DNA from 3 places in the Aquitalea sp. ASV11 genome. Region 2 is predicted to be linked to each of the others. Evidence: predicted binding sites of a transcription regulator. Region 2 holds the regulator's gene; each other region holds the start of a gene.

Region 1 (9,611 bases), on a different contig from region 2:
GGAAAGCAGGGCGGTGGATTGCGGGTCCTCGAATACCTGTGCCGTGGCGCGGATGGAGGTGGTAAGGCTTTGCCGATTAGGCAGGGTGATCAGGGGCATGGCCGGGCCTTGTGCTGGCTCGGCCCTGCGGGCCGATGCGGGTTTCAGGAATAAAACGTCGGTGTCGGATAGTTGCGAATCAAAGCCCATTCCCCTAACTCCTTTAATTTGTAATCAACCGGATCGTGCAAGGTGTGGGTGCGCAAGTTACGCCAGTGCCGGTCCAGACGCAGTCCGGCATGGGTGGCGCGCGCGCCGGTGACCTCGAACATTTGACAGGCCAGGTTCAGGCCCATCCGGGTGGCGGCCACCTTGGCCGCGGCAATGTGCATGGCCACTTCGCCACGCTCGTCCTGTGTCAGTGCCTCACCCCGTGCCAGTGCGGCCACCATGCTGTTGCCGGCACGGTCGGTGAGGGCGCGCACGCTCTCCAGCCCCACCCAGAACTCGCCGTAATGGCCAAGGATGTAGGGGTCTTCGTGGGTGTGGTCCACCTGTGCCGCCCGCCAGGGGCGCGCCTCGTGCAAGGTGTAGTGCCGGGCTTCCTCGAATGCGCCTTCGGCAATGCCCAGATAGATATTGGTGAGGATCAGCTGCGCCAGCAGTGGCCGCAGGCAGGAGCGTGGCGTGGTGAGCGGGCCGGGATTGTCCAGCACTTCATTGTTTTCAATGCGTACTTTCTCGAAATTCACGCTGCCGCTGTCGGTCTGGCGCTGGCCGATATTGTTCCAGTCCTGCTGCACGCTGATGCCGCTGCGACCGGTGGGAATGGCGGCCACCACCAATTGCCCGCTGTGCTGCTGACGGGCGGAAACGACCAGCATTTGCGAATCCAGCGCGCCGGAGCAAAAGCTTTTCTGCCCGGAAAACTCGTACCAGCCGTCAAAGCGGCGGCTGATGGTGCGCTCATCCAGCGGGTTGAGCGCATTGCCCCAGAACCAGTTTTGCCGGGTGGTGATTTCATGCCAGGGTTGCCATTGTTCCGGCTGGCCGAACAGCTCCACCGTGGCCAGCATCAGGTGATGAAAGGCAAACACATGGGCTACCGAACTGTCGGCCTTGGCAAATTCGCGCACCACCAGCAGGGTTTGCTGCCAGTTGGCACCCAGGCCACCCAGCTCGCTGGCAATGGACAGGCCCAGCAGCCCGCTGGCGCGAATGGCGTCGCGCTCCGCCTTGGGCGTGCCGCCGGCGTGGTCGCGCTCTGCTGCAGTAGCCGCAAACTGGCCAGCCAGCTGCTGCGCCAGCAGCAGGGCCGAGGCTGGAGTGCTGGCAGTGGGCGAGGGTGCCAGCAGGTGGTGGGGCAGGTTCAAGCGTTCATCCTTTTAAACTGTGTGCTGTCTGGCACATTGGCGACAGTTTTAACCGTGCCAATCAGCTGCTGTAAACCAAGGATTTATCAGGAATATATGCAGAATTTGAATTAGCTGTAGATGGCAAGCAATATCCGTTTTTTGAATATTGCTGCTGGTGCAGCACCGTGTTTATTGGCTGCTGTGCACGCAGCAGCGCTGATGAATGAATTGCTGCTGTAGCAGCAATAACTGGCCGGATTCAGCATGAATGAGGCTGAATTGCCTGGCATGCAATCTGCTAATGCTTATCTGGCAAAACCGCACCCGGTTTAATTTCCGCCGCAGGTAATTTCATGCTTATTCATTTATTCAGCAGCAAAAATGTTTCATTTGGCCACCAGCCGTATCGTCAGAGCGGGAGGCAGCATGGCTGATTCATCCATTGCGCCCGACAGCCCGCTGGCCATTGCCCGCGAACTGGCCAGCCGTTTTGCCCGCACAGCCATTGCGCGTGACCAGCAAGGTGGCACCCCAAAGACCGAACGCGATGCATTGCGCGACAGCGGCCTGCTTGGCCTGATCATTCCGCGCGAATTTGGCGGCCTGGGCGAAAGCTGGAGCACTACCTTGCAGATTGTGCGTGAACTGGCACGGGTGGATAGCTCGGTTGCCCATGTGTTTGCCTTCCAGCACTTGCTGTTGGCCACTGCCCAGCTGTTCGGGCGGCCCGACCAATGGCAGCCCTGGTTCGAGCAGACCGTGCGTGAACGCTGGTTCTGGGGCAATGCGCTCAATCCGCTGGATACCCGCACGCTGGCCACGCCGGATGGCGACGGTTATCGCTTTCATGGTGACAAGAGCTTCTGCTCCGGCGCCACCGATTCGGACATGCTGCTGGCTTCGGCCTTGCGCGCCGGGCAGGGTGGTTTGCTGATTGCCGTCATCCCCACCGCTCGGGAAGGCGTGCACATTCATCAGGACTGGGACAATATCGGCCAGCGCCAGACCGATAGCGGCTCTGCCCGTTTCGAGCAGGTGCGGGTGAGGGCGGATGAATTGCTGCTGCAACCCGGCCCGCTATCCACACCACGCGCCTGCCTACGCCCGCTGATTGCGCAGCTGATTCTCACCAATATCTATCTGGGCATTGCCGAAGGGGCGGTGGCCGAAGCCCGGCGCTACACGCTGGAGCAACGCCGCCTGTGGCCCGCCTCGCTGGCGACTACGGCCAGCAAGGACCCTTACACCCTGCTGCATTACGGTGAATTCCAGGCTGCACTGGAAGGTGCGCGTGTGCTGGCCAACCACGCGAGCCACCAGCTGGATGAGGCCTGGCAGCAGGGCGATGCGCTGGATGAGGCAGGCCGCGGCCAGCTGGCCCTGCAGATTGCCGCCGCCAAGGTGCATGCCAGCCGCAGCGGACTGGACCTGACCAGCCGCATTTTCGACGTGACCGGCGCACGCGCCACCAGCGCCGCCCTGCGGCTGGACCGCTTCTGGCGCAATTTGCGCGTGCACAGCCTGCACGACCCGCTGGATTACAAGCTGCAAGAGCTGGGTGACTGGGCACTGAATGGCCAGTACCCGACCCCCTCGTTTTATTCATGAGAACCAAGATGACCCAGAACCTGCAAGCAGTTGAAGACGATTTTGACAGTGTGGAACAAGCCATTGCCGCCATTGCTGCCGGTGGTTTTGCCGTGGTGGTGGACGATACCGACCGTGAAAACGAAGGCGACCTGATCATCGCAGCCGAGAAAATCACCGCCGCGCAGATGGCCTTCCTGGTGCGCTACAGTAGCGGCGTGGTGTGCGTGGCACTGACCGGCGAGCGGCTGGACCAGCTGCAACTGCCGCTGATGGTAAGCAGCAATAATGAATCGCAGCGCACCGCATTCACCGTGACCGTGGACTACCTGCACGGCACCAGTACCGGCATCAGCGCAGCCGACCGCGCCGCCACGCTGCGGGCATTGGCGGACAGCCGTATTCCGGCTGGCGACTTTGCCCGGCCCGGGCATATCTTCCCGCTGCGCTATGCGCCGGGCGGGGTGCTGGCGCGCCCCGGGCACACCGAGGCAGCGCTGGATCTGTCGCGGCTGGCCGGGCTGGCCCCGGCCGGAGTGCTGTGTGAAATCGTCAATGACGATGGCAGCATGGCGCGCCGCCCCGAGCTACTGCGCTTTGCCCGCCAGCATGGCCTGCCCATCATCACCATTGCCGACCTGATTGCCTATCGCGAACGAACCGAAATGGCAGCGCTGACAAGCGCTGCACCAGTCGGAGAGCCGGCCTGATCCAGCCTTGCCGTTCTGCTATCCACACCCGCCATGGCGGGTGTGTTTGTTTGTGCCGGGGGTTTGTGCCTGCTGGAATGGCAGCAGTCGTGCAGCAAGATTGCTGCTGCCGGCTCATCATTCTTGTGGGTGTAATTTTTTCAAGCTGTTGAAATTAAACAGATAAATGGCTGGCATGCTGTTTGCAATGAGATGGTGGATCACTTCGCCATCTTGCTGCCGGTCACTGACTGGCGGCCCACAAGGAAAGCACCATGAGCAGCGCCGTACTGGATATCCCCACTCCTGTTACCACACCGGATGTCGTACCGGTGATCCGTAACGATGCCGAAGCCCTGCAAGTGGCACGCGCACTGGCTCCGCAACTGGCCGAGCAGGCCGCGCTGCGCGACCAGCAACGCAAGCTGCCGTTTGACGAGGTGGAATTGTTCTCGCGCAGCGGCCTGTGGGGCATTACCGTGCCGCGCGCCTTTGGCGGTGCCGAGGTGTCTGCCGTCACGCTGGCCGAGGTGATTGCCATCATTTCGGCGGCAGACCCGTCACTGGGACAGATTCCGCAAAATCATTATTGCCTGGTGGAGGACATCCGGCTGGAAGGCAGCCCGGAGCAGCAGCGTTACTTCTTTGACCTGGTGCTGCGTGGCCAGCGCTATGGCAATGCCTTTTCCGAAGCCGGTGGCAAGACGGTGCTGGACATCCAGACCACCATCCGCCGCGATGGCGACGAGTATGTGCTAAATGGCCGCAAGTTCTACGCCACCGGCGCACTGTACGCGCACTGGGTGCCGGTACTGGCGGTGGATGAAGAAGGCAAGGCCTTGCTGGCCTTTGTCGAGCAAGGCACGCCGGGCCTGACCGTGGTGGATGACTGGAGCGGTTTTGGCCAGCGCACCACGGCCAGTGGCACGGTGATTGCCGAGCAGGTGCGCCTGAAGCCTTTCCAGATTTTCTACACCCACCGTTCCTACGACCGGCCCACCTTTGCCGGGCCATTCGCCCAGATCACCACCGCCGCCATCGACCTGGGCATTGCCCGCGCCGCGCTGGCCGATACCGTGGATTTTGTCCGCCAGCAGGCGCGCCCGTGGATAGATAGCGGGGTAGAGCGGGCGGCGGACGACCCGCTGACCATTGTCACCATTGGTGATCTGCAATACCGGCTGGTGGCAGCAGAGGCGCTGCTGGAGCGGGCGGGCCGCTTTATCGACATTGCCAAGGCCGAGCCGACCGAAGACACGGTGGCCGAGGCAGCCATTGCGGTGGGGCTGGCCAAGATTGCCACCACGGAAATTTCGCTGCTGGCAGCCAGCAAGCTGTTCGAGCTGGGCGGCAGCAAGGCCACGCAGGGCCGCTTCAATTATGACCGCCACTGGCGCAATGCCCGCGTGCACACCCTGCACGACCCGGTGCGCTGGAAGTACCACGCCATCGGCAATTACACGCTGAACGGCATCAAGCCGGCGCGGCATTCCTGGAACTGATCACCGCGCATGCGGCCCGCCTGCTGCGGGCCGCCGGAGCTGCCATGCCCATCCGACATACCGGCTGTTGACCGTACCGCCCCCTTGCCGCATGGCGCTTTTGCGCCGGGGCAGGGTGACGGTGCCGGTGACTTGTCAGCCTACAACAACCATCAAGAGGTGTTTCATGATTCACTCCACCCAAGGCGAGGCGGTGCTGGACAGCCCGGCCGCCCAGACAGAAAGCCAGACCGGCACGCTGCGGCGCAATTACCTGCGCCTGCCCGAGCTGGTGGCGCAGTCCATCGGACTGGTCGGCGTGTCCGGCGGGGTAGGCATTCTGGTGCCGGCCGTATTTGCCACCGCCGGTAACGGCACCTGGCTGGCCTATGCCTTTGCCACCGTGGCGCTGCTGTTCTCCGCCTGGAGCATTACCCTGTTTGCCCGCAGCGCGGCATCGCCCGGTGCGCTGTATGCCTATGCCTCGCAGGGCATTGGCCCCATCTGGGGGGTAATCTGCGGCTGGTCCTTGCTGATTGCCTATGCGGTCGGGGCCGCCGGCATCCTGCAAGGTACGGTGAATACCTTCCTGGTGCTGGCGCGCGAGCTGGGCCTGGTTGCCGCCCATCCGCCACTGGCCGTCAGCCTGTTGCTGACCGTGGTGGTGGCGCTGGCAGCCTGGGCGATTGCCTACCGTGACATCCGGCTGTCCACCCGCTTTACCCTGCTGGTGGAGCTGCTCACCATCCTGCTGATTGCCGTGGTGCTGATTGCCTATCTGCTCAATGGCAGCAGCCATGTCGACCAGTCCCAGATCGCGCTGGAAGGGGTAAAACCCGAGCAATTGCGCCTGGGCATGGTACTGGCCTTCTTCAGCTTTACCGGTTTTGAAAGCGCCACCGTGCTGGGTGCCGAGGCGCAATCGCCGCTGAAGGCCATTCCGCGTGCAGTCATCATCAGCATTGTTGGCCCGGCCTTGCTGTTCATTCTGGCGTCCTATGCGCTGGTGGCGGCTTTCCATGGCCAGCATCCGGGACTGGATCAGGCTGACGGCCCGCTGTCCATCCTGGCGCATCGCCTGGGTCTGGGTGGCTTTGGTCTGATCATTGATGCCGGGGTAGCGCTCAGCTTCTTCGCCGCGTTTTTCTCCTCCATCAATGCTGCCGCCCGCATTGTCTACACCTTTGCCCGGCAGGGCCTGCTGCACGAGGCCACCGGCAAGGCGCATGCCAGCAATGCCACGCCGCATATCGCCGTGACCTTGCTGGTGGTGCTGGCGCTGATCGTGGGGCTGATCTTTACCGCCAATGGCACGGCCTTGCTGGATTCCTACGGCTATCTCAGCTCGGTGGCCACTTATGGCTATCTGCTGGCCTACGTGCTGGTGGCGGTGGGCGCGCCCTTGTATCTGCGCCGTCAGGGCAAGCTCAAGCCGCAGCATGTGCTGATCAGCCTGGTGTCGGTGCTGTTGCTGGCCATTCCGCTGGTGGGCAGTGTCTATCCGCTGCCGACCGGCGTGTATGCCTGGCTGCCTTATGTGTTCCTGGTACTGGTCGGCCTTGGCCTGGCGTGGTTTGTGGCGCTCAAGCTGCTGGCTCCGGCACGCCTGCGTGGCATCGAGGAGGAGCTGCAGCAGGAGTGATGTGTGCTGGGGGTGTGCTTTTTCAAAATTGATAAAACGGCTCGCTTGCGGGCCGTTTTCTTATGTCTGCTGCCAATGCCGCATGCGCTGCTGCCAACGTGCTGGCAGGGCAGCAGCTGCTTGTTTCCGTGGCTGGGTCAGTTAAAGTAAATCATCAACAAGCATCGGCAAGTTACTTTGATATTGTTTGTTAAGCAATTGAAAATAAACAGATAATTATAAAAATAAAATCATGATAAAAAGTGGATAGCTTAGCGGAAATGATGATGAATATTTCCGTTTGCCGGTATGAAAATTGCACTGTCCTTCGGGTAATCATTCAACCCCGACAGGAACTGCAATGAGCAAGACCATCCGCTTCAACGCTTTTGAAATGAACTGCGTGGCCCACCAGTCGCCCGGCCTGTGGACCCATCCGCGTGACCGTTCCTGGCAATACAAGGACCTGGAATACTGGACCGACCTGGGGCGCATTCTGGAGCGCGGTTTTTTTGATGCCGTGTTCATCGCCGATGTGATTGGCTACTACGACGTGTATCAGGGCAGCAACTACCACGCCATCCGCGAAGGGGCCCAGTTGCCGGTCAACGACCCGCTGCAACTGGCCGCGCCCATTGCGCTGGCCACCAAGCATCTGGGCATTGGCGTCACCGCATCCACCTCTTTCGAACACCCATACCCCTTTGCCCGGCGTCTTAGCACGCTGGACCACCACACCAAGGGCCGGGTGGGCTGGAATATTGTCACTTCCTATCTGGAAAGCGGTGCCAAGAACATCAGCCAGGGCGGCTTGCGCCAGCACGACAACCGTTACGACGTGGCGGACGAATATATCGAAGTCATCTACAAGCTGCTGGAAGGCAGCTGGGAAGAGGGGGCGGTAGTGCGCGACCGCGAACGCGGCATTTTCGCCCACCCGGAAAAAGTGCATGAAATCGGTCACAAGGGCAAATACTTCGAGGTGCCGGGTTATCACCTGAGCGAACCCTCGCCGCAACGCACACCGGTGCTGTTCCAGGCTGGCGCATCCGGCCGTGGCAAGGCCTTTGCCGCCCAGCATGCCGAGTGCGTGTTCGTGGCCGCGCCCACCAAGGACATCCTGCGCCGCTATGTGGACGATGTACGCAGCCAGGCTGCCGCTGCCGGGCGCGACCCGCAGCAGATCAAGATATTCAACCTGGTAACGGTGATCGTGGACGAAACCGACGCCAAGGCCCAGGCCAAGTTTGCCGAATACCAGCGCTATGCCTCCTACGATGGCTCGCTGGTGTTCATGTCCGGCTGGACCGGCATCGACTTCGGCCAGTACGCCCCCACCGAGCTGGTGCGCCATGTCGACACCAACGCCATCATCTCGGAGGTGGAGCATCTGTCCAATGGCAGCAAGGCCTGGACCATCGACGAGCTGGCGCGCTTTGGCGGCATTGGCGGGCTGGGGCCGGTGTTTGTCGGCTCGGCCGCCACCGTGGCTGACATCCTGCAGGACTGGGTGGAAGCCACCGACACCGATGGATTCAATCTGGCCTATGCCGTCGCCCATGAAACCTTCGAGGACGTGGTGGAGTATCTGGTGCCGGAATTGCAGTGCCGTGGCGTGTACCAGACGGAATACCGCCCTGGCACCCTGCGCGAAAAGCTGTTTGGCGCCGGCCCGCTATTGCCCGCCAACCACCCGGCCGCGCAATACCGCGACATCGAAGCCTGGAAGCAACAGCACGCGCAGGCTGCAGCGGCGGATTTGCAGCCGGCCTGATTCCACCATCCCGTTGGCAGCCCGCACCAGTCTGGTGGTTGCAGGCTGCCGCATGATGCCGTTCATCTGCTTGCCACCGCGGGTGTCCGGTTGTCCTGCCAATCATTTGAAATGAGAACAACATGCTGAAGAAACCGTTTGGCAAGCTGATTGCTGCCGCACTGACAATGGCCGTTGCCTGGACTGCACATGCCGACGATGCCGTGGTTCCGTCGCTGAAGGGCAAGCGTATTGCCATCAGCGTGACCGGAACCGACCATTATTTTGATTTGAAGGCCTTCCAGGCCCAGGTGGCAGAAGTCAAACGCCTGGGTGGCACGCCCATTACCCTGGATGCCGGGCGCAATGACAAGAATCTGGTTTCCCAGTTACAGACCGTGATTGCACAAAAGCCTGATGCGGTGGTGCAAACCTTAGGCACTCTCAGTGTGATCGATCCTTACCTGAAAAAAATAAAACAGGCGGGCATTCCACTATTTACCATTGATGTTCCTTCTGCGCACAGCATCAACAATACCACCTCGGACAATCATGAAATCGGTAAAAACCTGGCAGAGCAACTGATCAAGGATACCGGCGGGAAGGGCAATATCCTGGTATTCAACGGTTTTTATGGTGTTCCTGTATGCGCCATCCGCTATGACGAGCTGAAAGCCGCGCTAAAAAACCATCCCGAATTGAAAATTATCCAGCCAGAGCTGCGTGATGTGATTCCCAATACCGTTCAGGATGCTTATACGCAAGTTACCGCGCTGTTGAACAAATACCCGAAGGGCAGTATTGCTGCCATCTGGTCGGCATGGGATGTTCCTCAATTGGGTGCAACAAAAGCATTGATTGCGGCGGGACGTAGCGAAATAAAAACCTATGGCGTGGATGGCTCGCCGGAAGTGCTGGCCTTGCTGAACGACCCCAAAGCGCCGGTAGGCGGTGATGTGGCACAGCAACCTGCCGAAATAGGCAGGACAGCCATCCGCAATGTCGCCAGATATCTGGCAGGCCAGAAATTACCCAAGGAAAGCTATGTACCCACCTTGCTGGCAAACCATGGCAACGTGGCTGAGGTAAACCGCTTGCGTGGCGACTGATGCAGCCGCCTGATCCTTACCGTGTTTACTCACCCTT
Region 2 (9,611 bases):
CCACAGCCAGTACCAGCTGGACGCGGGCCTGGACAACCTGAAACTGACCGAAGGTGGCATGGCTGCCGACAAGGTGAATGGCAATTTCAACTGGCAAGCCGGTGACACCCGCCTCAACTTCAAGCTGGATGCACCGCTGGCGCTGATGGGCATGAAGCAGCTGCGCATGCAGCCCCTGAACATGACCGCCACCGTCACCACCCCGCTGCTGCCGCGCGGCAAGCTGGTGTCCAGCATGCAAGGTGCGCTGGATGGTGATCTGGACGAGCCCCGCCTCAACCTGCGCGTGGCAGGCAAGCTGGACGGCTCGGACCTGTCGGTCACCGTCAGCCAGTTTGGCCTGATGAAGCCACGGCATGAAGTCACGCTGTCGGTGGGCAAGCTGGACCTGAACCGCTATCTGCCCGAAAGCAAGGGCGATCCGGTGGCCATTTTCCAGGACGGCAAGCCGATTCCGCTGGACTGGCTGGACTACTTCGACCTGACCGGCAAAGTGGCCGTTGGCGAACTGGCCATGGGCCGCTTCCGCATGAACAACCTCAATGCCAGCGTGCGCATCAACCCGCGCGAACTGGAGCTGGACCAGATGTCCGCCGACATCTACCAAGGCCGCTTGCAAGGCGACATGCTGCTGGCGCGCCGCGATACACCGCATCTGGAAGTCAAGCAGACACTGAAGGACATGAACATCCGCCCGCTGCTGGTGGACCTGCTCAACTTCAACCGGCTGGATGGCAAGGGCAATGGCAAGATTGACGTGACCGCGGATGGCAAGTCCTTCCTCGAACTGCGCAACACCCTGACCGGCAATGTGGAAACCAGCCTGAACAAGGGCGCGCTGACCGGTATCGACCTGGTAGCCGCACTGAAGAACCTGCCGGCAGAACTGAAGGAATGGAATTCACCGGCGCAGGCCGACCAGAAAACCACCTTCTCCACCCTGTCCGCCGCCTTCCGGCTGGACAAGGGCGTGGCGCGCAGTCAGAACATGCAGCTGGCGTCACAGCTGGTGAATGTGAAAGGCGCTGGCAAGGTGGACCTGACGCAGAATATTGTGGACTACACCATGGATGTGCAGGCCAATCCGCAAGAATTCAGCCGTCTGAAGGGCGTCAACGTACCGCTCAAGATTACCGGCCCGCTCAATGCTCCGGTTTACGCGCTGGACTTCAACGCCATGGTGAAGGGCAAGAAGACCGAAGGTGAAAAGCAGCAGGCGCTGAAGCAGGAACTGAAAAAGCAGATCACCACCATTCTGCCCTGAACCGGGTCTTACTTCCGTCAGCCAAAGCAAAAGGCCGTGTCAGTGACACGGCCTTTGTCATGCCGGAGCTTGCATCAGCTCTGCAAGATCACCCCTGCAGGATACGGCTTTCAGCCAGGGCCAGTTGTTCCGGCGTCCCCAGCACCACCAGTACATCATTGGCGGCGATCTCAAAGCTGTCGTCAAAATCCAGCCGGCGAATGCTGTTGCGGCGGATGGCCTTGACCTCCACCCCCAGCGCCTGCAGCTGCAAAGCACCCAGCGGATGGCCGATGGCATGCGCGCCAGGGCAGGCCTGAATGCTCAGCAAGCGCGGCACCAGGGCCTCGTCCAGCCCCTCGCCATCATCACTGGTACCGCGAAAGAAGCCACGGAACAGGTTGTAGCGTTCTTCACGTACCGAACGGATACGGCGCAATACCCGGTTCAGCGGCACCCCCAGCACCATCAGCGCTTGCGAGGCCAGCATCAGGCTGCCCTCCATCACCTCGGCCACCACTTCGTCCGCCCCGGCACGGCGCAGCTGGTCGATATCGCTGTCGTCCACCGTGCGCACGATCACCGGCAGATCAGGCCGCGCAGACTGCACGGTATGCAAAATGCGCAGCGCCGCATGGGTATCGGCAAAGGTCACCACCACTACCTTGGCGCGCATCAGGCCACCGGCTACCAGCACTTCTTTCTTCCCGGCATCGCCAAACACCACCGGGTCGCCAGCCTCGCCAGCCTCGCGCACCCGCTCCGGGTCCATGTCCAGCGCAAAGAAGGGAATGTCTTCCGTCTCAAGCAAACGGGCCAGCGCCTGACCGCTACGGCCATAACCGCAAATCAGCACATGGTCGGACTTGCCCATGCTTTCCACCAGCAAGTGGTGCAGGCTCAAGGCCTGCATCATCCAGTCCTGCTTCACCAGACGACGGGTGATGGCTTCGCCGTGCATGATCATGAAGGGTGCCACCAGCATGGACAGCAGGATGGCGGCAATGGCGGCCTGCTCGGTGCTTTCGGCAATCAGGCCCAGGTTACCGGACAAGGCCAGCAGCACAAAGCCGAACTCACCGCCCTGCGCCAGGGCGAGGCCAGCACGCATGGAATGATTGGGCTGGTGACGCAGCAGCCGCCCCAGTACAAACACGATGCCCAGCTTGGCCAGCAGCAGCAAGCCCAGCATCAGCGCCACTTCGCCAAAGCGCTGGTACAGGATGGGCAATTGCAGGCGCATGCCGACGGTGACAAAGAAAAAGCCCAGCAGGATATCGCGGAAAGGCTTGATGTCCTCTTCCACCTGATAGCGGTATTCGGTTTCTGAAATCAGCATGCCGGCCACAAAGGCACCCAGTGCCAGCGACAGGCCGGACAGCTCGGTCAGCCAGGCCACCCCAAGGGTGATCAGCAAGACGTTGATCATGAACAGCTCGCCCGAGCGCTGTCTGGCCACCAGATGAAACCAGGGTCGCATCAGGCGCTGGCCGAAAAACAGCAGCAAGGCCATCACCGCCACCACTTTCACCGCAGCCAGGCCCAGGTCCATCCACAGGGTTTCACTGCCACCGGCAAAGGCAGGCAGCAGAATCAGCAGCGGCACCACGGCAATGTCCTGAAACAGCAGCACGCCGATGGCCAGTTGTCCGTGCTGCAGGTTCAGCTCCAGCCGCTCGGTCAGCAATTTGCTGACAATGGCGGTGGATGACATGGCCAGCGCGCCACCCACGGCAAAGCCGGACAGTGCAGAGCCGGTCAGCCAGCCCATCACCACGGCAATCAGCAGCAAGGTCACCACCACCTGTGCCAGGCCAAGGCCGAATACCAGATGGCGCATGGCCCGCAGCTTGGGCAGCGAGAACTCCAGCCCGATGGAGAACATCATGAACACGATGCCGATTTCACCCAGGAACTGCGTTTCCTCGCCCTCGGGAATCACGCTGGCCACACCGGGTCCTGCCAGGAAACCCACCACCAGGTAGCCCAGCATAGGCGGTACGCGCAAGCTGCGACACAAGGTAACGGACAACACGGCAGCCAGCAAAACCAGCACAATCGGGGCGAGCGAATGCATGAACGCAACCATCTCCTGTGAAAAAGCGGGAAAAAGCCATGACAAGCAGCACGGCACAAGGCAATGATCAAGCGCCCCGACCATCCGGCAAGCGCATGGTCAGGAACAAAAAGGCAGGCAGGTGCATGACGCCATGACAGGGCAAAATCACACGCCAAGCAAAAGATGCACCAGCTTCTGCCTCCGACGATTATAACCTTTGATATACTTTCCCCTATGGAAAAAGCGCAAACAAGCTCCCGGCTCGATCTGGCACGTGAAGTGCTGCAGACCGAGGCGGATGCAATTCTGGCCCTGTCAGGCCGCCTGAACGGCGATTTTCTGCGTGCCGTGGATGCCATTCTGGCCTGCCGTGGCCGCATTGTGGTAACAGGCATGGGCAAGTCCGGCCATGTCGGACGCAAGATCGCCGCCACGCTGGCCAGCACCGGCAGCCCGGCCTTTTTTGTTCACCCGGCCGAAGCCGCCCACGGCGACCTGGGCATGATTACCTCACAGGATGTGGTCATCGCCCTGTCCAACTCCGGCGAATCCGGTGAAGTGGTTGCCTTGCTGCCCGCGCTCAAGCGCAAGGGGCTGGTGCTGATCGGCATGACCGGCAACCCCTCATCCTCGCTGGGCCGCGAAGCCGACATCCTCCTGGACACCCAGGTGGAAAAAGAAGCCTGCCCGCTGGGCCTGGCCCCCACCACCAGCACTACGGTGCAGATTGCGCTGGGCGATGCCCTGGCAGTCACCCTGCTGGATGCCCGCCAGTTCGGCCCGGAAGACTTTGCCCTGTCACACCCCGGCGGCAGCCTGGGCAGGCGTCTGCTGGTCCATGTCAAGGACCTGATGCACAGTGGCGACGAACTGCCGCGCGTATTGCCCGGCACGCCGCTGAAAGATGCCTTGCTGGAAATGTCGCACCAGCGCCTGGGCATGGTGGCCATTGCCACGGCGGACAATGACATCAAGGGTATCTATACCGATGGGGACCTGCGCCGCACGCTGGAACGCTCCGGCAATATCTACGACCTGCTGATCGACCAGGTGATGAGCCCCGCCCCGCAAACCATCTTGCACAGCAAGCTGGCCACCGAGGCCGTCCACCTGATGGAACAGCGCCGCATCACCAGCCTCTTGGTGGTGAATGCCGACGGCAAGCTGGCCGGCGCCATCCACATGCACGACCTGCTCAAGGCCGGCGTCGTCTAGCCGGCAACAAGGAAGCCCATGCAAGCCATTACCGAACAAGCCCGCAAGATCAAGCTCCTGATCATGGACGTTGACGGCGTCATGACCGATGGCCGCATTTACTACAATGCCCAGGGAGAAGAGAGCAAGTCCTTCTATGTGCAGGACGGCCTGGGCCTCAAGCTGTTGCAATCCACTGGCGTACGGCTGGCCATCATCTCCGGGCGGGCCGACCGCTGCGTGGAACACCGCGCACAGGCGCTGGGCATCGACTTTTACTTCGGCGGCATCCACAACAAGCAGGAAGCCCTGAATCAGTTGCTGCAACAGGCGGATGTCACGCTGGAACAATGCGCCTTCATCGGCGACGACCTGATCGACCTGCCGGTTCTGCGCCGCGTCGGCCTGGCGGTGGCCGTGCCGGCTGCCCCCACCCTGGTACGCCAGCATGCGCACTATGTCACCGGCTTCCCCGGCGGTCAGGGCGCAGTGCGTGAACTGGCCGAGCTGATCATGCAGGCGCAAGGCAATTTTGACGCCATCGTGGCACGGTATCTAGCATGATCCGTTCGCACCGCCTGTTTCCCATCCTGCTGGTGCTGATCACCGGCTTGCTGACCGTCTGGCTGGATGCCGTGTCACGCTGGCAGCCCAGCAAGCACGAGCTGGACCCGAACAAGCCTGAAGTCGTGGCGCAGGGCGTGATGGCCACCCGCTTCGACCCCAAGGGCATGCTGCAGGACAAGATGATTGCCAGCCGCATGTGGCAATACCCGGACCGCACCGAGTCGTATTTCGAATCGCCGGACCTGCAAAGCTACAAGAATGGCGTACTGGCCTACCATGCCATTGGTGAAAGCGGCCGTTACAACAGCAAGACCAAACAGGTACTGTTCGACAAGAAAGTCACGCTGATCCAGCCGGCCACCGCCACGCAACTGGAAACCCGCGTAGTCAGCAGCAATATGCGCATTGACACCGTCAAGCACATTGCCCGCGCAGATACCCTCACGCACTTCTACTATGGCAAGTCCAGCGGCAGCGCCGTGGGCTTCATTTACGAACAGCAGGCTGGACAATTACAGCTGCTGTCCAACGCAAAGGCCACTTATGAAAAATAACTGCCGCCGCTTCATCCGGCTGGCCTGGCTGGCCCTCGGCCTGTGCGCCATCCAGACCGCCCATGCCGAAAAGGCCGACCGGGACAAGCCCATCGAAATCAGTGCCGACCGGGGCAACCTCGACCAGCTCAAGGGCGTCACGGTATGGCAAGGCAATGTCGTCATCATCCAGGGCACACTCAAGCTCAATGCCGACCGCGCCACGGTCACCCAGGACAAACAGGGTAACCAGACCATGCAGGCCACCGGACGCCAGGTCAACTTCCGCCAGAAAATGGACGGCAAGAACGAATGGATCGAAGGCCAGGCCAACCAGCTGGACTACAACACCGTCACCCACGTTGCCGTGCTCACCGGCAATGCCCGCGTCAAGCGTGGCAGTGATCTGGTCATCGGCAATGTCATTACCTACAACACCGAAACCGAAATGTATGAAGTCAGCAGTGGTGCCAGTAGCAATGGCGGCCGCGTGACAGCCATCATTCAGCCCAAGCCCAGGGACAACAGCCCAGCTGGCAAGAAAACAGACGGAAACACCCAATGAGCGGCCCCAGCATCCTGAAAGTGGAGCGCCTGAAAAAACGCTTCAAAAAACGTACGGTGGTGAAGGACGTCGCCCTGCAGATCCAGAGCGGGGAAGTGGTCGGCCTGCTTGGCCCCAACGGTGCCGGCAAGACCACCAGCTTTTACATGATTGTCGGGCTGATCGGTGCCGATGAAGGCGAAATCACGCTGGATGGCAACAGTATCACCCACCTGCCCATTCATCAGCGCGCCCGCCTTGGACTGGGCTATTTGCCGCAGGAAGCTTCCATTTTCCGCAAGATGACGGTGGAAGAAAACATCACGGCGGTGCTGGAAATTGCCGGTTACAAGGGCGACAAGCTGGAGCAGGAACTCAGCCTGTTGCTTGACGACCTCAATATCGCCCACCTGCGCGAAAGCAATGCGCTGGCACTGTCCGGTGGCGAGCGCCGCCGAGTGGAAATTGCCCGCGTGCTGGCCACCCGCCCACGCTTCATCCTGCTGGACGAACCGTTTGCCGGGGTAGACCCGATTGCCGTCATCGACATCCAGAAAATCATCACCTTCCTGCAACAGCGTGGCATTGGCGTATTGATTACCGACCACAATGTGCGTGAAACCCTGCGCATCTGCGATCGCGCCTACATCATCAGTGATGGTTCGGTACTGGCTTCCGGCGAGCCGGAAGAACTGGTCAACAACGAGAAAGTGCGCCAGGTCTACCTGGGCGAGCACTTCCACCTGTAAGCCATGAAACAGTCACTACAGCTACGGGTCTCCCAGCAACTCACCCTCACGCCGCAACTGCAACAGTCCATCAAGCTGTTGCAGCTGTCCACGCTTGACCTGCAGGCAGAAGTCGAACGCTTCTTGCTGGACAACCCCATGCTGGAACGCGGCGATGAGCCGCCCTCGCATGACAGCAGCCAGGCAGAAACGCCGGCTGCCCAGGAAGAATCCACCAGCACGGCGTCGGACAGCAGCGATGGTGACAACAGCCAGGACGCCAGCAATGGCGAACTCACCGACTGGGGCAGTGGCAGCCGACGCAACGACGGGGACGATGAATTCGACCCCATGCTCAACGTCCCCTGCCCGGTCAGCCTGCGCGAACACCTGTTGGCGCAGCTGGGTGAACTGACCCTGCCCACCCGCGACCAGGCCATCGTCCAGCTGCTGATTGAAGAACTGGACGACAACGGTTTCCTGACTACCGATCTGGAAGAACTGGCCAGCAACCTGCCGCTGGAACTGGAACTGGAAACCGATGAACTGATGGTCGGATTGCGCCTGTTACAGCAATTCGACCCCCCCGGCATTGCCGCGCGCAACCTGGCAGAGTCGCTTGGCCTGCAATTGGCCCGTTTGCCCGCCAATGAGCCCGGCCATGCACTGGCCCGCCAGATTGTGGCCGAGCACCTGACGCTGCTGGGCAATCGCGATTACACCCGCCTGAAGCGCATTCTGGGCGTGGATGACGAAGCCATCCGCCAGGCACAGCAGCTGATCGCCCGGCTGACACCCCACCCTGCATCCAGCTTTGGCGGTGAAGACGTGCACTATGTCATTCCGGATGTCACCGTGCGCAAACGGCGTGGTCACTGGGTGGCCGAACTCAATAACGGCGCGGTACCGCGCTTGCGTGTCAACCAGCTATACGCCCAGATGCTGTCGGAAAACCGGGCAGGCGCAGGCGAACTGACTGGCCGGCTGCAAGAAGCCAAATGGCTGGTCAAGAACATCCAGCAACGATTTGACACCATTCTGAAAGTGTCAGAAGCTATAGTCGAAAGACAGCAAGCGTTCTTTGAACACGGTGAAGTCGCCATGCGGCCGCTTATCCTGCGGGACATCGCAGACGAACTAGGCCTGCATGAATCGACCGTCTCACGCGTCACTACGCAGAAATACCTGCTTTGCCCTCGTGGTCTGTTCGAGCTGAAGTATTTCTTTGGCAGTGCACTGGAAACCGACAGCGGCGGCGAATGCTCGGCAACGGCCATCAAGGCGCATATCCGCCGCATGATAGACGGTGAAAACCCGGCCAAGCCACTTTCGGACAGCGCCATTGCCGACGAACTGGGCAAGCAAGGGATTCAGGTTGCAAGACGCACCGTTGCGAAGTATCGTGAAGCTATGCAGATACCGCCGGTCAATCTGCGCAAGGCATTGTGATTCACGCCTTGAAGAATATCCGCCCGCCCGGCCGACCCGACCGGGTAGTCAACACAAGAAGGAGTTAGGGTATGAACCTCAAAGTAACCGGTCTCCACCTCGAAGTAACCCCGGCCATCCGCGAATACGTGGAAACCAAGCTGGAACGCATCACCCGCCATGTCGATCACGTGATTGACGTTGCTGTCACCCTGTCGGTAGACAAGCTGGTACAGAAGGCGGAAGTGAATGTTCACCTTTCCGGCAAGGATATCCACGTAGAGGCCACCGACTCCGACATGTACGCTGCCATCGACGCGCTGATGGACAAGCTCGATCGCCAGGTACTCAAGCACAAGGAAAAACAAAGCGAACACCGTGCAGCAAGCCCGCAGGTTCAACCGGAAGCCAGCTTGTAAGCATTATGTATTCGATGCGGGAACCCGGCGGGTTCCCGTTTTTATTTGCTCGGAGCCTTTTTCATTTTGATGAAGGCAACGTAGAATTGGCCAGTTTCTGTAGCCGCGTGCAACCATTCCTATGAGCCTGATTGGCAAAATCCTGACACAGGATCACATCCTCCCGGACCTGGATGTCGCCAGCAAGAAGCGCGTCTTCGAGCAGGTGGGCCTCCTTATCGAAAACACCCACGGCATCGCCCGCAGTGAAATTTTCGACTGCTTGTTTGCCCGGGAAAAACTGGGCTCCACCGGCCTTGGCCAAGGGGTGGCCATTCCGCATGGCCGTGCCAGAGGGCTCAAGGAAGCGGCAGGCGTGTTCATTCGCCTGAAGAACCCGATTCCTTTCGATGCGCCGGATGGCAAGCCGGTGCAAAGCCTGTTTGTCCTGCTGGTGCCGGAACAGGCAACCGACCTGCACTTGCAGGTGCTCTCGGAGCTGGCACAGCTGTTCTCCAGCAAACAGCTGCGTGAACAACTGCTCAGCGCAAGCTCGCGTGCCGATCTGTACCAGCTGCTCACCGGATGGAATACCAACCATGCCTAGCATTACCGTGCGCCGGTTGTATCAGGACAACCAGCAAAAGCTCAACCTGACCTGGGTAGCAGGCACCGGCGGCGCGGACAGCCCCATCGGCAATGACGAACAACGCCCTACCCTGGCCCTGGTCGGCCACCTGAATTTCATTCACCCCAACCGGGTGCAAGTGCTGGGTCTGGCCGAGGTGGACTACCTCAACCGGCTGGAACAATCCGCCGCCAAGACCGCGCTGGACCAACTGTTCCACAAAACCATGTCTGTGGTGATGGTGGCCAATGGCCAGCCAGTGCCCAAACTGCTGCGCGACTACTGCCAC
Region 3 (9,611 bases), on a different contig from region 2:
CCGGACGTTTACCAAGGCTCGGCCACAGCCGTTACCCTGATGGTGGGTGCAGCGCCGAAGCTGGCTGCGTTTGTCTTTGTGCTGCGCATCCTGGTACAAGGCCTAGAAGCCATGGTCGCCGACTGGCAGGCCATGCTGGCTCTGGTGGCTGTGCTGTCAATGGCAATCGGTAACATCACTGCCATTGCACAAACCAACATCAAGCGCATGCTGGCTTACTCCACCATCTCCCATATGGGCTTCCTGCTGCTGGGCCTGTTGGCTGGTACCCCGGATGGTTACGCCGCTGCCTTGTTCTACGCTCTGATCTACGTGCTGATGTCCATGGTCAGCTTCGGTATCCTGCTGGGGCTGTCCCGTGCCGGTTTCGAATGCGAAACCCTGGACGACCTGAAGGGCCTGAACAGCCGCAACAGCTGGTATGCCCTGCTGATGCTGCTGACCATGTTCTCCATGGCCGGTGTTCCGCCGCTGGCTGGTTTCTATGCCAAGTTCGCCGTGATCAAGGCCATTGCAGACATCCATCTGTACTGGCTGGCCGTGGTGTCCGTGATGATGTCGCTGATTGGTGCCTTCTACTACCTGCGTGTAGTGAAGAACATCTACTTCGACGAAGCACAGGATACTTCCGCCATCGTGATGCGTGCCGACATGAAGCTGGTGCTGTCGCTGAATGCCATTGCGCTGCTGGTACTGGGCGTAGTGCCGGAACGTGTGATTGTGCTGTGCATGCAAGCGATGAAGCAATCGCTGGCAGCCATCTAAGCGAAAGCCCTGTACATGCAAGCCAGTGTTGCTACCTTGCTGATCGTCGCCTTCCTGGCGGCAAACCTGCCGTTCCTGACCTCGCGTCTGGCTGGTGTGCTGCCGGTTGCCAACAAGCATTTTGGTTGGCGCTTGCTGGAAATGGCCGTGCTGTTTCTGCTGGTCGGCCTGTTTGCCCGTTTTCTCGAGGCCAAGCAGATGCCGGTCCAACAACAGCACTGGCAGTTCTATGTCACGACGGTTGCCTTGTTTGTGGTGTTTGCGTTTCCCGGTTTCGTCTACCAGATGTTCTGGAAGAAGCGCAGTCACTAGGCAGTTCAGCTTGCAAAGAAAACCCGGCCCCGGCCGGGTTTTTTCATGGCCTGTCATTCCCTGATCAGGACAACGGATTGCTTGCAGGTAGCGACTGGGTTTGCAGTCGTCTGGCATGGGAGTGCAGGGTAGCAGGGGAGGGCAGACGCGCCATGTTGGAAGGTTAAAGGTCCTTTAAGGAAGGATTGATCCTTATCTGCGGGCTTTCCAATTGCAACAGACAAGAAAAAACCCGGCACTGTGCCGGGTTTTCTTGTTGCAGGCATGGCATTCAATAAATGCGCTGTTCACCTTCTGGCCGGCTTTTGAAGCGTTTGTGCAGCCAGAAGTACTGGTCGGGTATCTCGCGGATCCGTTCTTCGAGGAAGGCATTCATGCGCCGTGTATCAGCTACTACATCATCGGTCGGGTAGTTTTCCCACGCCGGATAAAATTCCAGCTCGAAGCGATTGCCTACACGGCGCGCGATCAAGGGAACCACATGCGCCTTGGCCAGTTTGCTGATGCGTGACAGGCCGGTAATTGTCGCGGCATCCTTCTCGAAGAATTTCACGAACACCGAGTCGCGCGCTCCGAAGTCCTGATCAGGCAGGTAGAGGAAGGGCGTGTGTTCCTTGCGCATGGCCTTGATGATGGAGCGCAGGCCCTCGTTACGCGGCACGATATAGCAATTGTTGTAGCGCTGACGGCCAGCGTAGATCTGGGCATCCAGCGTGTCGTTCTTCTGCTGCGAGTAAACGCTCACCATCGGCAGTACCTGGTTCAGCGCGAAAACACACATCTCGAAGCCGACAAAGTGCGGGTAAAACAGGATCACATCCTCACCCTTGGCGCGCAGCTCCTCCACGATGTGCAGATTCTTGATGGTGACCAGCTTGCGGATACGCTCGGCAGAGCTCCACCAGGCGACGCCGTATTCCAGCGCCAGGCGGATCATGTAGCCGAAGTTGGACTTGATCAGCCGCTTTCGTTCAGCCTCACTCATATCAGGGAAGCAAATACGCAGGTTGGTGAGGCCCACCTTGCGACGGTCTGCAGCCAGATGATAGGCCACCAAGCCAATTCCATCCGCCAGCAAGCCAATCGCCCACATGGGCAGCAGGCGAATCAGCCATAACAGGGCAAAAACAATCTTCATGGGTTTCCTTGCTCATGGTCCGGCGGAGTAACGCCCGCAGGACATTTGTAACGGTTGTAGCTCCACAGGTACTGGCTGGGGAAGCGGCGGATCATGTCTTCCACGGTCCGGTTGAGCAGCGCACAATCGGCATCCTTGTCACCACTGAATGGCTGGGGCATGGCTTCGATATGCACGACGAAGCCCTCGCCACGTGGCAGTCGCTCGCCAACAAAAAACAGCACTTCCACCCCGCTCACCTGCGCGAGACGTGGCACCAGGCTCATGGTGTAAGCCGGTTTGCCAAAAAACGGTGCCCATACGCCTTCCCCGTTACCTGGAACCTGATCGGGCAGAATGATGGTTGCCTCGCCCGATTTCAAAGCCTTCATCAGAATGCGCACACCGGCACCGGTTGCCGGCGCGGTCTTGCCCTTGCCACGGGCGCGGCCTGCCTGCATCACCGGTTCCAGCCAGGTCAGTTTTGGCGGCCGGTACATGGCAGTCAAGGGAAAGGGCAGACGCGAGCTGATGTAACGGCCGGCAATGTCATAACTGCCAAGGTGCGGGGTGACAAAAACGATACCATGGCCGGCTTGCAAGGCGCGCTCAACATGCTCCCAGCCATGACAGGCTTTTACCAGTGCGGCAATGTTTTCCGGCTCCCGGCACCAGGCTATTGACAATTCCAGTGCACCTTTACCGGTTTCCAGTGCGGATTGTTTGACTAGTCCTTGTAAAACCTGATAATTTTCACAGATTTTACTCGACGCCAGATTACTTCTCATCCGCTCTGCGTAGCGGGGGGATGAAAGGTAAGTAAGCCGCCCCAGAATGGTGCCGAGACATTGCAGCCACGACAGCGGCAAACGCGCCAGCAAGGACAACACGAGTTGGACCAGCTTGGACATGGTTTAGTCAGTGGTGATCGTAAAGCGGCCTATTTTATCATCACACTGTTTTGCTTTATTCGGGAATCAACAAACAAATGAGCGAATATCTGTTTACGTCGGAATCGGTATCGGAAGGCCATCCGGACAAAGTAGCCGACCAAATCTCCGATGCCATCCTCGATGCCATCCTGCGCGAAGACAAATACGCTCGCGTAGCAGCCGAAACCCTGGTCAACACCGGCCTGGTGGTACTGGCTGGTGAAATCACCACCTCGGCCAATGTCGACTACATCAAGATTGCACGCGAGACCATCAAGCGCATCGGTTACGACAACTCCGAGCTGGGTTTCGACTACCACGGCTGCGCCGTGATGGCCTGCTACGACAAGCAATCGCAAGACATCGCCCAGGGCGTGAACGAAGGCGAAGGCCTGGACCTGAACCAGGGCGCTGGCGACCAGGGCCTGATGTTCGGTTATGCCTGCGACGAAACCCCGACGCTGATGCCTTTCCCCATCTATTACGCCCACCGTCTGGTGCAGCGCCAGGCCGAACTGCGCAAGGACGGCCGCCTGCCGTGGCTGCGCCCGGACGCCAAGAGCCAGATCACCTGCGTCTACGATGGTGAAACCGGCCTGCCCAAGCGCATCGACACCGTGGTGCTGTCCACCCAGCATAGCCCCGAAATCGACCACAAGACCCTGACCGAAGCCGTCATCGAAGACATCATCAAGCCGGTACTGCCGCCGGAAATGCTGACTGCCGAAACCAAGTATCTGGTCAACCCGACCGGTCGCTTCGTCATTGGCGGCCCGATGGGCGACTGCGGCCTGACCGGTCGCAAGATCATCGTTGACACCTATGGCGGTGCAGCACCGCACGGTGGTGGTGCCTTCTCCGGCAAGGACCCGTCCAAGGTAGACCGCTCGGCAGCCTATGCCGGCCGCTACGTGGCCAAAAACATCGTGGCCGCCGGCCTTGCCCGTCAGTGCCAGATCCAGGTTTCCTACGCCATCGGCGTGGCCGAGCCGACCTCGATTGCGGTGGATACCTTCGGCACCAACAAGATCCCGAACGAAAAGATCGTGGAGCTGGTGAAGAAGCACTTCGACCTGCGCCCGAAAGGCATCATCCAGATGCTGGACCTGCTGCGCCCGATCTACGGCAAGACCGCGGCTTACGGCCACTTCGGCCGCGAAGAGCCGGAATTCACCTGGGAACGTACCGACAAGGTGGAAGCGCTGCGCGCTGACGCTGGTCTGTAAACCAGACCAGTTAGCTGTTGTTGCAGGATCAAAAAAGCACCGATTCATTCGGTGCTTTTTTCATGTCAGTTTAACTTGGGCAGAAAAAAAGGGCGCCGAAGCGCCCCGAAGTCCCTTACCACAACTTGTTGATGGTGTTGGCTGCTTACTCCACACGCTCGCCGTGCAGAACCACATCCAGACCTTCGCGTTCTTCATCTTCAGCCACACGCAGACCAACAACCACATCAATGATTTTCAGCAGGATGAAGGTGATGATGGCGCAGTACACCACGGTCACACCCACACCGATAGCCTGGGTAGCCAGACTACCTTCGGAACCACCAATGCTCTTCACCGCAAACACACCGGTCAGCAGCGCGCCAACGATACCGCCAACACCGTGTACACCGAAGGCATCCAGCGAGTCATCGTAGCCCAGCATGTGTTTCAGGCCAGTTGCACCCCAGAAACAAACCACGCCAGCCACTGCACCAATAATCAGGGCACCTTTCACATCCACGAAACCAGCTGCAGGGGTGATGGCAACCAGACCAGCTACAGCACCGGAAGCAATGCCCAGTACCGACGGCTTTTTCTTGTGAATCCATTCAGCAAAAGTCCAGGCCAGTGCAGCCAGACCGGTGGCAACCTGGGTGGTCACCATGGCCATGCCGGCACGACCATCAGCAGCACCTGCAGAGCCGGCATTGAAGCCGAACCAGCCTACCCACAGCATGGAAGCGCCAATCAGGGTCAGGATCAGGTTATGCGGCGGCATGGCTTCCTTGCCAAAACCCACACGCTTGCCCATCACCAGGGCACAGATCAGGCCGGCAATACCAGCGTTGATGTGAACTACGGTGCCGCCAGCAAAGTCCAGCACGCCCTGGCCACTCATCCAGCCGCCCGGACCCCATACCCAGTGGGCAACCGGCACATAAACCAGCAAGGACCACAGCGCGGTAAAGATCAGCAGGGCAGAGAATTTCATCCGTTCAGCAAATGCGCCGGTGATCAGTGCCGGGGTAATGATGGCAAAGGTCATCTGGAACATCATGAACACCGATTCCGGGATGGTGCCGGCAGCCGGGTGCACCGCCACTTTCTTGGTGTCGGCAATGTAGTCCATGCCATCCAGGAAGACACGGCTCAGGTCACCCAGATAGGGGTTACCGACGGTAAAGGCCAGGCTGTAGCCAACGACGGCCCACAGTACGGTGACCAGTGCGGTAATGGCAAAGCTTTGCATCAGGGTGGACAGCACGTTCTTTTTGCGGACCATGCCGCCGTAGAACAGGGCCAGGCCCGGAATGGTCATGAACAGCACCAGTGCGGTGGAGGTCAGCATCCAGGCTGTGTCGCCGGAGTTGATGACCTTGAAGTCAGCCATGGCCGGACCTGCCGGTGCATCAGCCAGAACGGGCAGGGCCAGTGACAACAGGCCGGTACCCAAGGCAGCAAGTTTCTTCTTCATGTGATTTCCCCTGTATGGCTATAGCGTGACTTAAACCGCGTCGGTACCGGTTTCCCCGGTCCGGATCCGCACGATTTGTTCAAGATCGAAGACGAAAATCTTGCCATCACCAATCTTGCCGGTACGTGCCGATTTTTCGATGGCCTCGACAACCTGGTCCAGCAGACTGTCATCAATGGCAATTTCCAGTTTGACCTTGGGCAGGAAGTCCACGACATATTCAGCGCCACGATACAGCTCGGTATGACCTTTCTGACGGCCAAATCCTTTGACTTCCGTGACGGTAATGCCTTGCACGCCAATGGCGGATAGCGCTTCACGTACTTCATCAAGCTTGAAGGGCTTGATCACGGCGGTGACCAGTTTCATGTTCACTCCTTTTCGGTGGACCCGGTTAGTTGCTTGCGTTACTGAGGAACACTACTGCATAAACCGTGCCAGCTTATTATCTTGCTGTTACCTAAGTGTTTTCCGCGATTAAATCTGTAATTGCTGAGCATTAATGGCTGTCAGCACCAAGGCGGAGCATCTATTATTGAGTCTCTGCACTCAATTGGTGCGCTGCTCGCTGCGCTGCAGCGCCGAATGGATTTTGCTACACTCGAAGCGGACTATCGATTACCTGCAAAGGAGCACCAAGATGTTGAGTCAGAAGATTTTTGAAGAAATCAGCAGCAAGATCAGCGATACCATCGCAGCCAGTCCGGCCAAGGATATCGAGAAGAACATCAAGGCCATGATGGCATCCACTTTCTCCCGCATGGATCTGGTGACCCGCGAAGAATTCGATGTGCAACAGGAAGTACTGATCCGTACCCGTGAAAAACTGACTGCACTGGAAGCCCGCCTGGCCAAGCTTGAAGCCCAGGTTTTCCCTGAGGAAGCCCAGGCCAGGACCGAAGCCCAGGCTGAGTTGGGTCATTCCTGAGCACGATGGCTCTGGCCGTAGTAGCGAGCCGTGCTCTGGCCGGGCTGCATGCCCCGGAAGTTGCCGTTGAAGTCCATCTGGCCAATGGACTTCCGCAGTTCACCATCGTCGGCTTGCCCGACACCGAAGTGAAGGAAAGCCGGGACCGTGTCCGGGCCGCCATTCTCAATTCCGGCTTTGAATTCCCCGCGCGTCGCATTACGGTCAATCTGGCACCGGCTGATCTGCCCAAGGACTCTGGCCGTTTTGACCTTCCCATTGCTATTGGCATTCTGGTTGCCGCCGGCCAGATACAATGCCCACATCTTGCAGACTATGAATTTGCCGGCGAACTTGCACTGAGTGGCCAGCTGCGTGCAGTGCGCGGCGCCCTGGCCATGGCATGTCAAACACGTCGTGCAGGCCGTGCCTTCATGTTGCCGCGAGACTGTGCTCAGGAAGCTGCGTTGGTGCTGGCAGATCAGGTTTATGCCGTGGATAGCTTGCTGCAAGTTTGTGCACACCTGAATGGCACCCAGCCCTGTTCACCCATCGTCGTCAACCAGAATGACTCGCGGCCCGTTTATCCGGACTTGGCCGATGTCAAAGGCCAGGTTGCAGCACGTTATGCCCTGGAGATTGCCGCTGCAGGTGGACACAGCCTGTTGCTGGTAGGGCCGCCGGGTACGGGGAAGTCCATGCTGGCGTCGCGTTTGCCGGGCATTCTGCCAACGATGAATGAGGAAGAAGCGCTGGAGGCCGCCTCGGTTCAGTCACTTGGCACGCGAGGCTTTTTACTGGAGCAATGGCGCCAAAGACCATTCAGGGCTCCGCACCACACCGCGTCAGCCGTTGCCCTGGTTGGCGGCGGTTCAGACCCGCGGCCCGGTGAAATCAGTCTGGCCCATCATGGCGTGTTGTTTCTGGATGAGTTGCCTGAATTCGATCGCAAGGTATTGGAAGTATTGCGTGAACCTTTGGAGTCCAAAGTAATCCATATTTCGCGTGCCAGCCGCCAAGCCATTTTCCCCGCCGACTTTCAACTGGTTGCCGCCATGAATCCCTGTCCTTGCGGGTATCAGGGGCAGCCTTCCGGTCGCTGCCAGTGCACTCCGGAACAGATTGCCCGCTATGTCGGCAAATTGTCGGGCCCGTTGCTGGACCGGATCGACATGCATGTACAAGTTCCGGCACTAGGTGCGGATGAACTCACCAGTTCGGTGGCCGGAGAGTCAAGCCAGCTGGTGCGTCTTCGGGTTCAGCAGGCACGTGATGTGCAGTTACAGCGCCAGGGATGCAGTAATGCCCGTCTTTCCGGATTGGCGCTGGAGCAATATGCTGCCGCAAACCCGGCTGCACTTGCCTTGCTGGCAGGAGCTTTGGAGAAGTTGGGACTGTCGGCCAGAAGTTATCACCGGATATTACGCATCGGGCGTACGGTGGCGGATCTGCAAGGAAGCGTGAAACTGGAACGGAATCATATGCTGCAAGCCATTCAATTAAGAAGGAGTGGTTTTGGTGTGTGATTCGGTAAATATATTTTCGTCTGGTTTTAATAGATAATGTACCGATTGATTGTATGGAAATGGTAGTAGTACATGGCAAATCGTGATGTGAAGAATTCCTCTCGTACCAGCGCTTCCGGGCGAGGACGTCCTGGCCGCAAGAGTGGAGGCGGGGGGCTGGTAGCGGGCATTGTCATCGGCCTTATCGTGGGCGTTGCCGTTGCAGTGGGCCTCGCCATGTATCTTAATCGTTCTGCAACGCCATTTTCCAATCTGGAAAAACTGGATCGCAAAGCCGGTTCTGCTGCAAGCTCGGCACCATCGACTGAACTTCTGGAGCCGGGTACCAAGATTGCTGATGTGCAAGCCAATCAGCCGGCACCTGCTGCTTCTGCTCCGGTGAAAGTCGAACAGCCGGTACCACCACCCATGCCCGCAGAGCCGCCGGCGGCCACAAGCACGGCTCCTGCGGCAAGTGCCAAGAACAAACCGGCTACGTCCCCGGCCACTACGGCCAAGGATGAACAGCGTTTCGACTTCTACAAAATCCTGCCCGGTCAGGTGGATGCAGTCCCTGCCGATGGCAAGGCAGCAGGTAAAGACCGGGAACCTTCTGCTGTCGCACCAGCCAAAAAGGTCTTCCTGCAACTGGGTTCCTTTCAGAATGAAAATGAAGCGGACAACCTCAAGGCCAAGCTTGCCTTGCTGGGTGTTGAAGCCAAAATCCAGTCTGTTTCGATTCCTGACAAGGGCATGGTCCATCGCGTCCGCATCGGCCCATTGAGCAAGCCTGAAGATATCGATCGCCTGCGTGCCCAGTTGAAGCAGGATGGTATCAATGCTGCCGTCGTCAAGGCAGAGTGATTCAAATAAACGTCTAGAGGACAAAAAATGAAAAAATGGTTGTTGATGACCTTGTTGCTGGTCAGTGGTTTTGCCAATGCTGCTTCCGAGCTGGGCAAGGATTATGTGCTGATGGCCAAGCCGCAGCCGGTGGCTAATCCCAAAAAGGTTGAGGTGATCGAGTTTTTCTCCTACACCTGCATCCATTGTTTTCATCTGGACCCGCTGATCACCGCCTGGGAAAAGAAAAAGCCGGCCTATGTTGATTTCCGTCGCGAGCAGATTGTTTGGCAAAAGCCGATGGAAGGTTTTGCCCGCCTGTTTGCCACGCTGAATGTCACGGGATACATGGAGAAACTGAATGCGCCGGTGTTTGACGCCGTCATGCAGCAGAAAATCAACCTGGCCGATCCTTCGGTGCTGAATGACTGGCTGAAGAAACAGCCTGGTGTGAACCTGGCCAAGTTCATGCAAACCTATAACTCCTTCGGTATCAACAGTCAGGTTGCACGCGCCAGCCAGATCACTCGCGCCTACAACATCGAAGG

Evidence for each region. The regulator sigma-54, encoded in region 2, starts transcription at its own class of promoters, with help from an activator protein. The targets are predictions, from matches to a motif close to CTGGCACGCTTCATGCTT.
Region 1: a site for sigma-54 is predicted at 1,618-1,635, ahead of JHD62_RS09010 (acyl-CoA dehydrogenase family protein). Genes of this name have one in related genera too.
Region 3: a site for sigma-54 is predicted at 6,232-6,249, ahead of glnK (P-II family nitrogen regulator). Genes of this name have one in related genera too.

The regions. Positions count from the first base shown of each region.
Region 1 is NZ_JAELUD010000021.1:5,265-14,875, forward strand. Features, by position in the region: gene JHD62_RS09000 (sigma-54-dependent Fis family transcriptional regulator) at 1-189, opposite strand, end outside; gene JHD62_RS09005 (acyl-CoA dehydrogenase family protein) at 144-1,352, opposite strand; gene JHD62_RS09010 (acyl-CoA dehydrogenase family protein) at 1,761-2,942, shown strand; gene ribB (3,4-dihydroxy-2-butanone-4-phosphate synthase) at 2,951-3,631, shown strand; gene JHD62_RS09020 (SfnB family sulfur acquisition oxidoreductase) at 3,886-5,112, shown strand; gene JHD62_RS09025 (APC family permease) at 5,279-6,733, shown strand; gene JHD62_RS09030 (LLM class flavin-dependent oxidoreductase) at 7,074-8,486, shown strand; gene JHD62_RS09035 (sugar ABC transporter substrate-binding protein) at 8,609-9,574, shown strand.
Region 2 is NZ_JAELUD010000019.1:16,947-26,557, forward strand. Features, by position in the region: gene JHD62_RS08495 (AsmA family protein) at 1-1,264, shown strand, start outside; gene JHD62_RS08500 (cation:proton antiporter) at 1,353-3,320, opposite strand; gene JHD62_RS08505 (KpsF/GutQ family sugar-phosphate isomerase) at 3,537-4,517, shown strand; gene JHD62_RS08510 (HAD family hydrolase) at 4,536-5,060, shown strand; gene lptC (LPS export ABC transporter periplasmic protein LptC) at 5,057-5,617, shown strand; gene lptA (lipopolysaccharide transport periplasmic protein LptA) at 5,607-6,161, shown strand; gene lptB (LPS export ABC transporter ATP-binding protein) at 6,158-6,889, shown strand; gene JHD62_RS08530 (RNA polymerase factor sigma-54) at 6,893-8,317, shown strand; gene hpf (ribosome hibernation-promoting factor, HPF/YfiA family) at 8,389-8,715, shown strand; gene ptsN (PTS IIA-like nitrogen regulatory protein PtsN) at 8,837-9,301, shown strand; gene hprK (HPr(Ser) kinase/phosphatase) at 9,294-9,611, shown strand, end outside.
Region 3 is NZ_JAELUD010000038.1:14,573-24,183, forward strand. Features, by position in the region: gene nuoN (NADH-quinone oxidoreductase subunit NuoN) at 1-765, shown strand, start outside; gene JHD62_RS12995 (DUF2818 family protein) at 781-1,077, shown strand; gene JHD62_RS13000 (lipid A biosynthesis lauroyl acyltransferase) at 1,349-2,215, opposite strand; gene JHD62_RS13005 (lysophospholipid acyltransferase family protein) at 2,212-3,105, opposite strand; gene metK (methionine adenosyltransferase) at 3,183-4,352, shown strand; gene JHD62_RS13015 (ammonium transporter) at 4,498-5,808, opposite strand; gene glnK (P-II family nitrogen regulator) at 5,839-6,177, opposite strand; gene JHD62_RS13025 (accessory factor UbiK family protein) at 6,449-6,736, shown strand; gene JHD62_RS13030 (YifB family Mg chelatase-like AAA ATPase) at 6,742-8,241, shown strand; gene JHD62_RS13035 (SPOR domain-containing protein) at 8,314-9,084, shown strand; gene JHD62_RS13040 (thiol:disulfide interchange protein DsbA/DsbL) at 9,112-9,611, shown strand, end outside.